One region of the Rossellomorea marisflavi genome, then DNA from elsewhere that is predicted to be linked to it. Evidence: predicted binding sites of a transcription regulator. Region 1 holds the regulator's gene; the other holds the start of a gene.

Region 1 (8,223 bases):
CAGTTGCCGTATACGAAACGGTTTGATTTGGGGTTCCTGGTGCAACCGTGACAACACTTGAAAATTCACCGTTTTGATTTGTCACAGAGGTCGGAGTCGTGAAGTTTAAGATAGGATTTCCGGAAAAAGTGACGGGTACATTCGGTATTGGAGTGCCGTTGCATGTTAAGCGACCTGAAAGGGTACCATTACAGCTGATTTGCATAACCTCATCCAAATCAATGGTCGGATTATCACATGGTGGGCAGATGACTCGAATGGATTGGGGAGTGGTACTGACGACTATGCCACCTACAGTTGTTGTGGCTGTTAATATAATGGTTTCATCTACTCCCCTAAATGGAAGGAGGGTGGCTGTATATTCCCCGTTAACTCCAGTGGTAGCTGGATTGGGATTGACAACGACCCTTCCCGAAGAGCTCTGAACAGTGAAGCTAATAGCTGCACTTGGTATAGATTGGCCATCACATGTCAATCTTCCACTGATTTGAGCTCCTTGACACGTAACTACTTCAGTAATGGCGTTAATCGTTAACGTAGGGTTTTGACATACTATACACCCGACCCTGGTGGTGATACTTGTCGTATCGGTTTGTCCATTTATTTCAGTGGAAGCCGTGATGATGACATTTGGAGTAATGGGAGTACCTCTCGGAATGGTAACGGTTGTGGTGAATTGACCAAAACGATTAGTAACAGGTCGTGGATTAGCAAAAATCAACCCTGGAAAAGACGATGACAACTCTACAATTTGTAAACTCAGAGGTCGCATATCACATAACACCCGTCCAGTAATGGTCCCAGTGCAGCTAATGGCTACGATTTGATCCAACTGAATCATGGGGTTTATACAATCCGCAGGAAAAATGTCAGGACAGCCTTTTGGAGCTAACCTTTGAATACATAAATTTTCAACGTTATCTTTTTTTTCTTCATTAAACAATTGCGTTTCTCCTCTCAGTAAATAAGTCAAATCTTCACCATCAACATATGAAGATAGAGAAACGTAGGTACGCCCTTTTTATATGTTCCAATGCTATAAGAAAAAAAGGGTGGAATTACGGGTGAATCCACCCACAAAACACCCACACTTTTAATAGAAGTTACTATATAATATCGAAAGATTTTTTTTGAAGCCCCATTATATCAACAATTAATCAAAGTTATTATATGGAATTCTCCCAGGAAATCTAATCCGTACTCAAGTAACCCTTGGAAGCGCGAGCAATATATCCAAATGTATTAATCTATTGAAAAATCCCCCAGAAGGATCTCATCCTTCTGGGGGATTTTTGCAGTTTAGCCAAAATGAGTTTATCGCAAACTCCAGCTGCAACAGGTTGTGAATGCTCATTAGAGTATTTGAAATTGGAACGACTACTATATAACCAATGGTTTCGATGAGAGTAAAAGGAAATTGTCCGCTAATAAAAGGATGATCATAGGGGAAACGGATGCCTGGGCATCCGTTTTGCATTGATTCATTAAGCTGTTAAAGTCGTTTTTTGGTCTATCAACAGTAAGGAGTCCTGAATCTTTTTACTTGATGAGCTAAGTCCGATCGTTTCTACTTCACACCCCTGGTCTTTGAACTTCGTCAAAACTTTGGCAAGGGCTGCCACAGCGGACTCATCCCAGATCTGTGCACCGGTAAAATCGATTTTGACATGTTGTACCTCATCAGACAATTGGAATGCACCCACAAGCGTATCCACGGATGCAAAGAACAATTGACCCTCCACTTTAAAATGACGATTCACACCCTCCACTTTTTCCGTCACCTTCAGCTTGGATATCTTGGCCACAAAGAACATGGCGCTGAGCAATACCCCTGCAATGACCCCTTTTGAGAGGTCGTGAGTGGCAACCACGATGGCGACGGTGATGAGCATCACTGCGGCATCTGCTTTAGGGGCTTTCCTGATGTAACGGAATGATGACCAGTCGAACGTACCGATAGAGACCATGATCATGATTCCGGCGAGAACCGCCATGGGGATCTTCACGACGAAATCCCCAAGTACGATGATTAGGAACATCAGGAAAGAGCCTGCAACAAAGGTGGATAATCGCCCCCGTCCACCTGATTTTACATTGATCACCGACTGACCGATCATCGCGCATCCGGCCATCCCACCGAAGAATCCATTGATAATATTGGCGATTCCCTGACCCCTTGCTTCCTGATTTTTATTGCTGTCCGTATCCGTCATGTCATCTACGATGGAAGCCGTCATAAGGGATTCGAGTAATCCTACAATCGCGAGGGCGAGTGAGTAGGGTAAAATGATACTCAATGTCTCAAGTGAGAACGGGATATCGGGAAGGAAGAACGATGGCAAGGTCTGACGTATCGTCCCGAGATCTCCCACGGTCCTCAAGTCTGCTTTTGAAATCAAGGCAATGGCAGTAAGCACCACAATAGCCACTAGGGGTGAGGGGATGGATTTTACGAATCGGGGGAGCACATACACAACCACCAATGTCACCGCCACAAATACATAGGTCATCCCATTAATGTTGAAAAAGTGAGGCACTTGAGCTGAAAAAATCAGAATGGCCAAAGCATTCACGAATCCGATCATCACAGCGCGTGGGATGAATTTCATGAGCCTTGCGATTTTACATACCCCGAACAGGAGTTGGATGACTCCTGTCAGGATAGTGGCTGCCAACAGATAGTTTAACCCATAATCTTTGACAAGAGGGACCATGACAAGGGCCATGGCACCGGTAGCAGCAGAAATCATGGCAGGTCTTCCGCCGACAAAGGAAATGATGACGGCAATACAAAAAGAAGCGTATAGCCCGACCATTGGATCGACACCGGCTATGATGGAAAAGGCAATGGCCTCAGGAATGAGCGCAAGGGCTACGACGATTCCCGAAAGGATGTCTCCCCTGACATTCGAAAACCATTGTTGTTTTATGGTATTCTTCATATTGTCACCTCTAAAAAATCATAAATTTTAATTCAATAGAAAACAGTTTATCACCGTTTTTCCCAAAAGTGAACCTTTTCGGGAAAAACAATTCCAAACAGGAGAGGGGGAAGGAGATAGGTATGATCATCGGATACTACAGACCGAGCAATGATGATCCTGAAGGACGGATTCAGGAGAAAAAACTGCTGGGAAAAAAATGTACGGTTCTATACAAGGAGGAACATTCTTCACCGAAGAGGAGAGTGAACTTGGAAGCACTGCTTGCAGAAGCAGGGCAGGGGGATACGGTCGTCGTGGCTTCTTTAATCGACTTTGCTGATTCCACCCGGCAGCTATTGGAACTGTTGAACGAGTTAGAAACGAAAGGGACACAGTTCATTTCCATATCTGAAGGGCTGTCGACCAGTCCTGGGAAGACGTACCGTTTTCAGGAGGTATTGGAGCATCTTATAAGCTTTCAAAGTGATGTGATCAGTGAAAGGACAAAAAAGGGCATAGGAGAAGCGAAAGAAAAGGGAGTCAGTACGGGGCGACCGCGAAAGCCTGATGAAAACGTAAAAAAGGCCATAGCCATGTATGAATCAAAAACCTACAGCCTGGCAGAAATAAAAGAAAAAACGGGCATCAGTAAGTCCACTTTATACCGCTATCTTGAAAGATAGAAGAAAAGGAGCTTCCGCCACATGTGACGGAAGCTCCTTTTAGCTTGTCATTTTAATGAACTTGACGGTAGACACCGACGACCTTGCCCAAAATGGATACATTGCGTAGGATGATCGGATCCATGGAGGAATTTTCAGGCTGAAGCCTCACGAAATCTCTTTCTTTGAAGAATCGTTTCACGGTCGCTTCATCTTCTTCCGTCATGGCGACTACGATCTCCCCATTGTTGGCGGTTTGCTGTTGCCTTACGATGACGAAATCCCCGTCGAGGATACCGGCTTCGATCATACTGTCACCCATGATTTCCAGCATGAAAGTATGCTCGTCAGCAGGAGCCATTCTTTCCGGGAGAGGAAAGTACTCTTCGACATTTTCAACCGCTGTGATCGGTTGACCGGCTGTGACTTTCCCGATGAGGGGAACATTCACAACATTATGGCGGGGGATCGAGTCTTCCACCAGGTCGAGGATCTCGATGGCTCTTGGCTTGGTCGGATCCCGGCGGATGAGGCCTTTGCTTTCGAGTCGGGCCAGATGGCCGTGGACAGTGGAGCTTGAGGCAAGTCCAACGGCTTCCCCGATCTCACGTACGGAAGGCGGATAGCCCTTTTCTTTTACGGAGCTTTTGATATATTCCAAGATATCCTGCTGCCGTTTGGATAGTTTTGTCATAGTCACGCACCTCAATCTATCGATCTTATGTTCCCATTATAACATGGGGATGGGAACGATACAAACATAAGTTCGAATTTTTGATTGACTCCAAACGGATGTTCGTATTATGATGGATACAACAAACAGAACAAACATTCGTATGGAGGGGAACATTATGGTAGGCAAACTTTGGGCGAATTACTCATATATACTCGTATTTTTTGGTTTGGCACTTATGGCTTCAATCTATTTCATTCTTCAAATGGGAGGCGGAGTATCTTATCATAGTATCGAGGTACAGGATGGTGATACGCTCTGGACCATCGCAGAGGAATACAGCAGCGACTCTTCCATGTCCACCGATGAATTTATCAAGTGGGTGGGAGAAAGGAATAATCTTTCCACTTATACAATTTCTGCGGGTGATTCACTAGTGCTTCCAGTCGAAAAGAAGCTCGGGATCAACGGGGATTATCAGTATGTCATGAACGAGGAATAGAGGGATTTTTAATGAATGCAATCATCTACTGTCGGGTGAGTACGAAGAAAGATACACAGGAAACATCACTCGAACGTCAGGAAGAAGAACTGTCCAAGCTTGCGCTGGAGTATGGGATGCAGGTGGCATCGGTCATAAAGGATCAGGCAAGTGGTTATGATCTTGACCGGCCAGGCGTCCTCGAGATGCTGGACATAGTAAGGGATCAGTCGATCGATGCGGTATTGATCCAGGATGAGACGAGGATTGGAAGGGGCAATGCGAAGATTGCCCTGATCCATTGCCTGTTGAAAGAAGAGGTCAAAATTATCAGTCAATCCCACAGCGGCGAGCTCCACCTGTCGGACTCCGACTCCATGGTCATCAATATCGTAAGCATGGTGGAGGAATATCAGCGCAAGCTGCATAACCTGAAGATTAAAAGGGGGATGAAAAGGGCAGTTGCGAACGGGTTCCGTCCCCAGAAGAATCTGAAGAACAAAGGGAATATCGAAGGCAGGGAACGAAAGGAAGTCCCCGTCGAAGAAATCGTCAGGCTTCGCAAAAATGAGCTGACATTTGCAGAAATTGCCGCTACTTTGCGTGGGTTTGGCTACGACGTTTCGAAGGCAACCGTTCATCGGCGCTATAAAGAACATATGGACTCCATCGATCAAGCGTAACCCTTGTCATCACCCTTTATATTTAGTAACATGTCGTTATACGTTACCGAAATTAAAGGGGTTTTATAGATGCTTTCAAAAGAAAAAATGAACCGGATCAATGAATTGTCCAAAAAATCCAAGTCTACCGGGCTTTCAGCAGATGAAGCGAAGGAACAGACCAGGTTGAGGAAAGAATATCTTGAGACGTTCCGTCAATCCATGAAAGGGACCATAGAGAATACCAGAATCTTTGATCCTGATGGGAATGAAGTGACGCCCAAGAAAATACAAGATATTCAAAACAAAAAGAAACACTGATTGTAAGTCCATACTGGATCACGCTGCCTTTTAAGCGTGGTCCTTTTTATTACGTCGAATGAATGAGGCAGTGGTGAATTCAGAATGGATATCGGTTTTAACAAAAAGAGAGACGTGGTATCATTCAAGATAGTTGTATAAACAGCCAAAGAAGATTAATATTAAGTAGAGATTGAAAAGGAAGGATGTCTGACATGTTTGATAAAACAGATCAATTAGCAATTAACACAATCCGAACGTTATCGATCGACGCGATCGAAAAGGCAAACTCCGGTCATCCGGGAATGCCGATGGGTGCAGCCCCTATGGCGTATGCCTTATGGACACGTTTCATGAACCATAACCCCAAAAATCCTCATTGGTTTAACCGTGACCGTTTTGTTCTCTCTGCAGGGCATGGGTCAATGCTTTTATACAGCTTGCTTCACCTTTCAGGCTACGATGTTTCCATGGACGACTTGAAGAATTTCCGTCAGTGGGGAAGTAAAACACCTGGACACCCTGAGTATAAACATACAGCAGGTGTAGAAGCTACAACAGGCCCGCTTGGACAAGGAATCGCGATGGCGGTTGGTATGGCTATGGCTGAGAGACATATGGCAGCTACTTATAACAAAGAGGGCCACGACATCATCGATCACTTTACATACTCCATCTGTGGAGACGGAGATTTGATGGAGGGCGTTTCAGCTGAAGCAGCATCACTTGCTGCTCACTTGAAATTGGGCCGATTGGTCGTTCTTTATGATTCAAATGATATTTCCCTTGATGGGGAACTTGACAAATCATTCTCTGAAAGCGTCAAAGGACGTTTCGAATCTTACGGCTGGCAATATGTCCGCGTGGAAGATGGAAATGATCTTGAGGAAATCTCTAAAGCCATTGAAGAAGCACAGGGTGATACAAACCGCCCTACCATGATCGAAGTTAAAACGGTCATCGGCTACGGTGCACCTAATAAATCAGGTAAGTCTGCTGTTCATGGTGCTCCACTAGGGGAAGACGAGATGAAACTCACCAAGGATTACTATAAATGGACGTTCGATCAAGACTTCCATGTTCCAGATGAAGTCTACGCCCGTTTTGAAGAGAAAATCCAACAGGCTGGAAGTGAGAAAGAGGAAGCATGGGCGAAGAAATTCGTAGCATATCAAGATGCTCTTCCAGAACTTTCAGCGCAGCTTGAAACAGCCATCAGAGGCGAATTGGCGGAAGGATGGGATAAAGAAATCCCTGTCTACGAAGAAGGCAGTTCATTGGCAAGTCGTGCTTCTTCAGGAGACGTACTGAATGCCATCGCTAAAAACCTGCCGACGTTCATCGGTGGATCTGCTGACCTTGCAGGTTCAAACAAAACGAACATCAAGGGTGAAGCAGACTTCTCTGCAGAATCGTATGATGGGCGAAACATCTGGTTCGGTGTCCGTGAATTTGCCATGGGTGCGGCTATGAACGGTATGGCCCTTCACGGCGGCCTGCAGGTGTTTGGCGGAACATTCTTTGTGTTCAGTGATTATCTGCGTCCTGCCATCCGTTTGGCGGCTCTGATGGGACTACCGGTCACATACGTATTCACTCATGACAGTATCGCAGTTGGAGAAGATGGACCTACGCATGAGCCTGTAGAACAGCTTGCTTCACTTCGTGCACTTCCGAATCTATCTGTCATCAGACCGGCAGATGGCAACGAAGTAGCGGCTGCGTGGAGGCTTGCTGTTGAGTCCAAAGATCAGCCGACCATGCTTGTCCTTTCACGTCAGAATCTGCCGACCATGAAGTCTTCTGCTGATAAAGCGTATAACGGTGTAAGTAAGGGTGCGTATGTAGCATCTCCGGCTGGTAAGGAACAGCCTGATGCGATTTTGATTGCTACCGGTTCGGAAGTGGGTCTTGCCATGGACGCTCAAAAAGCACTTGAAAAAGACGGGATCAATGCATCGGTTGTCAGCATGCCTTCATGGGACCGTTTCGAAAAACAATCTGCGGAATACAAGGAATCCATCCTTCCGAAGAGCGTGAAGAAACGTCTTGCCATCGAAATGGGCTCTCCACTCGGATGGGACCGTTACGTCGGTGATGAAGGTGACATCCTCGCTATTGACGGATTCGGTGCCTCAGCGCCTGGAGAAAAAGTGATGGAAGAGTACGGATTTACAACAAATAATGTTGTGTCCCGTATTAAAGCCTTACTTCAAAAGTAAAACATCCTGAGCCGGCTCATCCATTGAGCCGGCTTTTTTTAGGTGGTGTACATGATGGAGATCAAATGTGAACATCAAAAAGAGCGGAGTGCCTTCGTCCCCCTGTTGATGCTTGCCGATGAATCAGAAGCTGCAGTAAGAAGTTATCTTGAAGATGGGGAAGTATACAGCTTCTCATGCGATGGAGAAAACGTCGGGATCATGCTCTTAGTGGAATTGGATTCAACCATGATCGAGATAAAAAACATGGCAGTCGTAGCCTCATTCCGTGGAAAGGGGATCGGCCGGCAGATGATCGA
Region 2 (8,223 bases), 500 kb from region 1:
AAGAGTTGACTGTGACATCGGCCGGCCTCAGGTGATGAAGATCGGTCCCCGGTCCTCTTGCCGTCCCGAAATTCCCATGGGACTTTGCCCACACGTGCTCCCTGTTCCAATCATCCACATCTCCACCGTGCAGCGCCTGGTCCTGGGATCTTCCTGTATAAAGAAGGATAACATTGCCGGGGTGATCGGGATCTTCATCCGTTTTGGCGATTGCGTCCCATAGCTCGCTATAAGAGAGCTCCCGGTGATCATCGATGATGTCGTGAAGCTCCGATTTCAGTGCTTCACCGCTCAACCCTTCAGCGCTTGAGTAGTAGCCTCCCGGGTCTGTCGAAGGCTCTTCCTCTTCCTCATCCTCTTCCCCGTCGTCTTCTTCACCCGGCAAAATGGAGGTGACCTCCTTTAATCCGGGGCGAGAAAAGTAACCGGTCAGTTTCCCAGAGATCACTCGCTTCTTGCCGAATATGTCGGGATTCGTTTTCAAGCCTGCTTCAGGCCTTTGTGAAGAAGGAATCTGGACAAACAGCATCTTCTCCGGATCTGCTTCTCCCGGTTCATCCGCGAGGGCTAAGGCATAATCATTCGTGAAATCGCCCGTCAACACGTCCGAACCAGATACAGGCTGACCTGTGACAAATCCCGCTACTTCAGCTAGTGAACCGTCTTGGCGCTCAAGGGCTTCCTCCACTGTCAGCGGTGTGGAGACGTCCCTTTTGGCAATCTGGGGATGAGGAGTATCTTTCTTTCCCATTGATTGATTTCCCGACACTTGTCCACATGCCGTCAAAAAAACCGCCAAGATCAGCACCACTGTAATCCGCATGTATTGTTTCACTATTCTTTCCTCCCCCGGTATGGTTTACCTATAGCGTACAGGATAACATGCACGTAGAGATCGATTTTTTAATTGTTTTCAGGAAAATGCTCCATTCGGCTCATCCCGGTAATACTACTCGAACCTGGATATGATAAAAAGCACCCAGCAAGGCAGGGGATGCCTTGCTGGGTGCTTGACTGTTTTATACGGGTAGACCCTTCAGGATCAGTCTTTGAATTGGACGTCCCACTCATTCAATGGCCAGTAGCGGAGATTCACTTTCCCTACTACCTGATCGCGGTCGATGAATCCGAAATAACGGCTGTCCTCACTACCACGGCGATTATCTCCAAGGACGAAGAGTTTGCCTTTTGGCACTTTCTTCTCACCTGTCAATTCCTCGAGGGTGAAATCACCTGTGAGCTTGCTGCCTGGACTTTCTGCTTTATATGTATCCAGGTATGGTTCTTCGTAATATTTTCCGTTTATATAAAGTTTATCATTCTTATAGGTGACCGTGTCGCCCGGCAGCCCGATGACGCGCTTTACATAGTCTTCTTTTTCGTTGGCATGGAATACAAGGACGTCAAAGCGGTGAAGATCCCCGATCTGATACCCGATTTTATTCACGACGAGCTTATTGCCATCTTGAAGGGTCGGCATCATGGATTCGCCGTCCACTACATAATTCGAAAAGAGGAACGTGCGGATGACGATGAAGATGATCAATCCGATCGCAAGTGCCTTGATCCATTCCAGGCCCTCTTTCTTTATCTGCTCTTTCAATGTGATTCCTCCTGCTTCTTGCGTTCGTTTCGCTGGTCCATTTCAAGCTTTTTATTAAGATGAGCCTCTATACGCTTGCCGACAAACCAAAGGAGGAAGATGATCGCTCCCACGATGACGGTGCGGATCGGCTGTTTCACTAATGATACAATATCATACCCTATAAAGCTAATGGTGAAAATCATCACCATTTTTCCCGTGATGACGGCCAGCATATACTGGGCGATACTGATCCGGGACAGCCCGGCCACGACGTTTACGAGGGCCGAGGGTGTAAACGGGAAACAGAGCAGGATGAATAGAGGACCGAAGCCGTGCCTGTCCACCCAATGGGTCAGACGTGCTGCCTGTTTATTCTTCTTTAAGAAACGGAATAGTTTTGCTTCCCCGTATCTTCTGACCAGCATGAAGACCAATAATGCCCCTGCCGAAGCCCCTATCCATGAAAACAGGAATCCGAACCACAAACCGAATGCATTCGCATTTGCCAAGACGAACACAAACAGCGGCAAAAAAGGAAGGAAGGCTTCAAGCAAAGGGAGAAGGATTCCCGGAACGGGCCCGAATGACCGGTATTGCTGAATGAGATCCATAATGTTTTCTAATGTGAACCAATCTTTGAACGCTTGGATATCCATAGTATATGTTTCCCCTTAAACGACCATGAAAAAAAGACTCATTTCGTGATATTTTTCTTCATCATATCATATCATGTTTCATTTTCCATATCGCAGTTTGTATTATACATCCTTAACCTCGCAAGGGCCGCTTTAAACCTCCCCTTTCCAATCCCTCTCCCCTGACCAGAAAAAAACCGCTTCGGGATCACTTTCACCCTAGGCGGTCCTCCCCTTTACAGATGCTTCTCGAACCACGCCATCATCTCGTTCAACCTGTGCACCCTGAGTGACGGAGCACCAGTCCTGGAGAGATTATGATCCGATTGCGGGAAGCGGACGAACCTTGCTTCTTTCTTCTGGCGCTTCAAAGCGATGTACAGTTGTTCCGCCTGTTCGACAGGGCATCTCAGGTCTTCTTCACTATGCATGATGAGAAGGGGGGTATCCATCTCTCTCACGTACGCAAGGGGAGAGCGTGTCCAAAGTGTCTCCATATCTTCAAGCCCTGAACCGATCTGCCATTCTGTGAAGAAATAGCCGATATCGCTCACGCCGTAAAAGCTGATCCAATTACTGATCGACCTCTGGGTGATGGCAGCTTTGAACCTGCCGGTATGACCGATGATCCAATTTGTCATGAATCCCCCGTAGCTCCCTCCGGTCACACCCATCCGATTCCCGTCCAAGAAGCTGAAGTTTTCCAGCACGTGATCAACGGCTTTCATAATATCTTCATAATCTCCGCCACCATAGTCACCACGCACATCATCGACGAATGCCTGACCATAACCGTGGCTCCCCCTCGGGTTGATGAACAGGACAGCATAGTCTCCTGCTAACACCTGCAGCTCATGGAAGAACGTATTCCCATACATAGTGTGGGGACCGCCATGGATTTCTACCACGAGGGGAATTTTGCTTTCATCACCTACGCCTGCAGGCTTCATCAGCCATCCCTGAACCATCTCACCCTTCGCGCCTTGGAAGTAAAAGGATTCAGTTTCAGCCAATGACCGATCATCTGCCCAATCATTGCTTGCAGTCAGCTGCCGGATACTCCCGGTCGGAACATGGAGCAGATAGAGCTCACCAGGCTTGGAAGGAGTGCTCATGGCCATGATGATCCGTTGTTCCTGCGGATGGAAGTCAAAATCATATACATGCTGTTCCGCTTCCAGATAAGCAGGGAAGATGGCCCCGTCTATGTGACCATAGTATAAAACCGTATTCCCTGAGTCGGATGCCAGAAAATATACACTTTCATTATCAGTGGACCACTTGATCCCCGGGGTCTGTACCGCTTGGACGGCGTCACTGTTCATATGATCACCGATGGGAAGATCGAGTCCTTCACTCAAACAGTATGCATATCGCGCTTCCACGTTGTAGATCCAGAGTTTCGGCTGCGTGGCATTGAAATATTCCCTCTCATCTCCCGTGTAGGCAATATGTCGGCCATCTGGGGACCACCGGGCCGTTCCGTACTGACCCGCCCCTCCGGTGATCCTTTGCTTGCGGCCTGTTTCGATGGACCAGGTATAAACATGCTGCTGAAACGAAAAATCCGGATCATCACTGAGGTCGGCCGCCACCAAGAGTTCTTTCCCATCGGGGGACCAGTCCTGAAGACTGTAATCATGATGGTCATCGCTCAACCTTTCAGCCTTCCCGGTGATGATATCCAGGATGACAAGTTGAGAATGGCGATGATCCCGAAGCCCTTCCCCGTCGCCCTTATATTTCATGGTAGAGGTGACGTATGGACGGGGACGCTCTTCTTCTTTCATCTTTCCTTGCGGGTCTTCCCCAGTTCCAAGCTTCATACTGAATACGATCTTCGCGGAGCAAGGAGACCAAAGAAACTGCTTTACCGATGAGGGGCAGTCCGTCATCCGTTCAGGCTCTCCCCCGCCACGTGCCATCCTGTAGATTTGCGAAACGCCTGTGCGGTCTGATAGAAAGGCGATATACCTCCCGCACGGTGACCATGCAGGGGATGAAATCCTTTCTTCCTGGAACGTCCACTGCCGAAGTTGGTCACCATCCCCGTCATAATGGAAAAGCTGTGTGAAATAGGCATCTTTTTCTTCACACATCACCGTTTGAAGAAAAATGGCTTCCTCTCCGTCCGGTGAAAACCGCGGGGAGGAAATGGCCTTGATATGGTATAGATCATGGATGGAAACGGTTTGTCGGTCCATGTATGTATGATCGCTCCTTTGAGATGAATGTGTGTAACCGGTAATCAAGATACGGATATTCATCATTCTACCATCCCGGCATCGCCATGGATAAAACATTGCAAAAACTTTCATAATAGAAACACATTAACTTAGTATTGAAAAGCATCGTCATACACCGTACAATAGATACGAACACACGTTCTAAACAAAAAGACTCATGCCTTCCCCGGGACCTCTCGGATAGAAAGCATGAATCAAAGGAGTCATCACTCATGACAAGGATCCCTGAAGACGATCGAAATATCCTGGAACTGGCGATTTACCTGCCCATGGTCCTGACGATCCTGAATCGTGATATGCAGGTCGTGACCTCCAGCCCGTTCAAACTGAAACGCCCCTATCTGGAACTGATCGAGGAAACGATGAAAACGATACAGGCAGAGCTTGCCCGTGTAAGGAGGTATATGAGGAATAACAAGATGAAGGTGGAGAAAATCCAGACGGATGATGCGTTCACCATGTACATGTTTCTATACAAGGGGTATGAGGAACATCATAACTACTTCAACCCACGGCTGAGGAACAGGGTGGAAGAACTCCTGCGCCACTACTTATTCCAGCGCTTCCTCAGTCCTGGAAAGGACTCGACGAAGGAAGCTTGATCATCACGCATCCTGTTTCGGAATATCCCGGTCCATATAGAACATCTTCACCTGGGACGGATCGGGTGCACTGAGGCCGTAACGGGTTTCCATCTCGGAAATCCTCTGTGAATAGGCAATGCGAAGTTCCGCTGTTTTCCTCATCTGATTCTTGAAGGAGCTGTACGAAATCGGCACGATGCACGTTTGCTGGTTTTGGAGGTGAACATTTGTGGAACCATCTTCAAGATGCTCGTACTCCTTTACAAAGGCATGGGATATCCATGTGCATTCATGCTTGGCGGGAGATGTTGTAGGGAAGAAGAAGAGAGACATCTGGGGATTCACAATGATCGGGGCTTTATAAACGATGCCAGTCAATGTTTTGGTTCCTTCTTTCAGCCCTTCGTATGAAGAGCCGAAGTATTCACAGCTTTTCTTCAGGATCTCCAGCGGCTTGAACGGTGAGATCAGAACATCATTCACTTCGATGATCTGAGTGAACGTCTTGGCTCCATACTCAATCGGTTTCAGGACCATTGTATGAGGATTCACCTCATATTCTTCTATAATTCGGGATTTTGTGCTCATTCCATCGCCTCCTTTTACATTTTCCCCCATAATACTATCACATTTTTACTAAGTTGTCCTATGTATTTTTAAAAAATTCAGTTATTTAAAAAGCGTGACCGTTTTCCACGTTAAATATTATCAGAATATTTAATTTTCAGGTTGAATTTTCACCCCTTTGCCCATATACTAAGAAAAAGAATTCAGGGGTGATCGTATATGGAAAACAAAAAATCCTATACTGATATGATGAAGGCTTCCGCGATGACCAGGAAAAAGCATGCTGAAAAGAGCGTCCTAGATATCTATATTGACATGGTCATACACGAAAGCATCCTTACGACAAGAAGAGCCGACTTACTGGAAGCCATCGATGCCGCCCTGGATTGCAAAGACGAAACCCTTTTTATGAAATTGACGGATGAATTGACTCAACTATCCTGCCATTATGGATGAATCGCTTGGCCGCTTCCCCACGGGGAGGCGGCCATTTTCATGTCTATTCCGCATGTTCACCCCATCCTATGGTCATCCTAAGGGAAAAGAGTAAGGGGTGATACCATGACCATCCTTTTCAAGACACTTATCCTCTACCTCATCACCATCGCCGCCATGCGGCTCATGGGCAAGTCCACCATTGTCCAGATGACCCCCTATGACCTGGTGGCCATCATCATCGTCGGTACGATTGCTTCAGAGCCGTTGATTTCAACAGCGTTCTTCCCTACTCTATGGGCATTGATCATCCTTGTATCCCTTCATATCCTTTTCTCGTTCCTTACATTGAGTCAGTTCGGGAACCGCTTCTTTCTCGGGGAACCCACCCTACTGATCAAAGAAGGCACGATCCTCGAAGATAATCTGGAGAAGTCGAAAATCTCGATCATACAGCTTACGTCCATCCTGAGGGCTAAAGGATACCCGAAGATTTCCGACGTGGATTACGCCATACTGGAGCCGATCGGCGAAGTGAGCATCATCCCTAAAGTGGAGAATACACCTGTTACGGTTGAACATCTGAACCTTCGCATCGATGACGAAGGCCTCCCCATCTCTGTCATTGTCGATGGAAAGCTTCAACACCATAACCTCCTCCTCCTCGGGTTGGATTCGGACTGGATCAATGTGCGCCTTCGCAGGGAGCACCTCCATCATAAAGATGTATTATTCGCCTACGTGACGGAAAAAACAAAAAACCTCGTGATCAACAAACGCAAATAGGACCCGCATCGGGTCCTATTTGATCATGGAGAAGATTCCGCAGGATCTTCTTTTTCTTTTGTATCCATTTTGTATTGCTCAAGCATATTCAGCCGCTCCAGCATGGTTGGATGACCATATCGGAAGATCTTGACCAGAAGGGGTGGATTCACTTGAGATAAACCGACCTTGGAAAGCTTCTGGAACGATGTGATGGCCGCTTCTTTGTCCTGTGTCAACTCAATGGCATACCGGTCCGCTCTCGTCTCCTGGTAGCGGGATATCCAGTTGCTGAACGGGCTTACGGCGAACAGCAGCACCGATATGATCAATAAGAAGAGAGGCAGGGAACGAAGGCTTGCCACACGGTCCACCTTGATCTCCTCTCCGTAATTGGCGACGATCCCCCTCATGAGCTTCGATGTAAGGAAGAGACCGAAGAATGACAGGAGCAGATAGATCCCGATCCCGATGTAAATATGCTTCTCCACATAGTGGGCCATTTCATGGGCCATGACGAATAGGATTTCGTCATCGGTCAGCTGCTCCAGCGTCGTATCCCACAGCACGATACGGGAATTGGATCCAACACCGGTCACGTACGCATTGAGTGAATTCGTCTTCTCTGACATATCGACCTCGAATACATGATTTGCCGGAATCCCAGCCTGATCAGCCAGGGAAAGGATTTTTGCCTCAAGCTCCTTATTCTTCAACGGGTAAAACTCGTTATAAAGCGGATCGATGAGAACCGGCTGGATGAACATCATGAATATCGTAAACGGAACCGACAGTGCCCATGCAGCAAGCCACCACCGCTGTTTGAACCTTTTCATCAGTCCATAGAGAACCGATACGATGATGAGCATCAACAGGTAATTCACCCAAAAATCGATGGTCTCGTCCTTCATCCACATGGAAAACGTCTGAGTGGAAATATTGTATGCCTTGGACACTTGATAGGAGATGTACTGGAATGGAAAGATCGCGATGAACGTCGTGATCGATAACCAAAACAGATAAATGGCCGTCTGCAGGAATCCATTCTTCACCGTTCCTTTTGCCCACTTCTCAAACGTACGGGAAACGCCCAGTATCATGATCAAAAAATACAGGAGCCATTCATACGGAGTGGATAAAAAGAAAAGCAGGTTCTTGATCTTGGAAAAATCCTCGCTGAGGAGAATCTCCTTGGCATTCATGAATGTTGAAGGATCGGCACTGCTTCCTTTAAAGCTCTCAGGTACACCAGAACCGGCAATATAGAATAGATAACCATATAAAATCAAGCCCAACAGCGCATAAGCAAGTATCGCACGGAACGCCCACTTCTTCGCCAAACAACTTCCTCCCTTCTCAACCCTCACTACTATATGTAATACCCTGTCCACTCATTTAGAACCCGG

Evidence for each region. Region 1 encodes LexA, which represses DNA repair genes until DNA is damaged. Its sites were predicted from a motif close to CGAACATATGTTCG; they were not measured.
Region 2: a site for LexA is predicted at 4,596-4,609, ahead of K6T23_RS08210 (YhjD family protein). Genes of this name have one in related genera too.

Annotation. Positions count from the first base shown of each region.
Region 1 covers NZ_CP081870.1:2,025,061-2,033,283, forward strand. Annotated here, with positions in the region: gene K6T23_RS10635 (hypothetical protein) at 1-943, opposite strand, end outside; gene K6T23_RS10640 (SulP family inorganic anion transporter) at 1,485-2,942, opposite strand; gene K6T23_RS10645 (recombinase family protein) at 3,065-3,607, shown strand; gene lexA (transcriptional repressor LexA) at 3,660-4,280, opposite strand; gene yneA (cell division suppressor protein YneA) at 4,438-4,761, shown strand; gene K6T23_RS10660 (YneB family resolvase-like protein) at 4,773-5,423, shown strand; gene K6T23_RS10665 (DUF896 domain-containing protein) at 5,493-5,723, shown strand; gene tkt (transketolase) at 5,918-7,924, shown strand; gene K6T23_RS10675 (GNAT family N-acetyltransferase) at 7,976-8,223, shown strand, end outside.
Region 2 covers NZ_CP081870.1:1,529,582-1,537,804, reverse strand. Annotated here, with positions in the region: gene K6T23_RS08230 (endonuclease) at 1-751, opposite strand, end outside; gene lepB (signal peptidase I) at 1,043-1,603, opposite strand; gene K6T23_RS08220 (TVP38/TMEM64 family protein) at 1,600-2,241, opposite strand; gene K6T23_RS08215 (S9 family peptidase) at 2,457-4,424, opposite strand; gene K6T23_RS08210 (YhjD family protein) at 4,679-5,068, shown strand; gene K6T23_RS08205 (competence protein ComK) at 5,072-5,638, opposite strand; gene K6T23_RS08200 (IDEAL domain-containing protein) at 5,837-6,073, shown strand; gene K6T23_RS08195 (DUF421 domain-containing protein) at 6,179-6,838, shown strand; gene K6T23_RS08190 (M48 family metallopeptidase) at 6,862-8,157, opposite strand.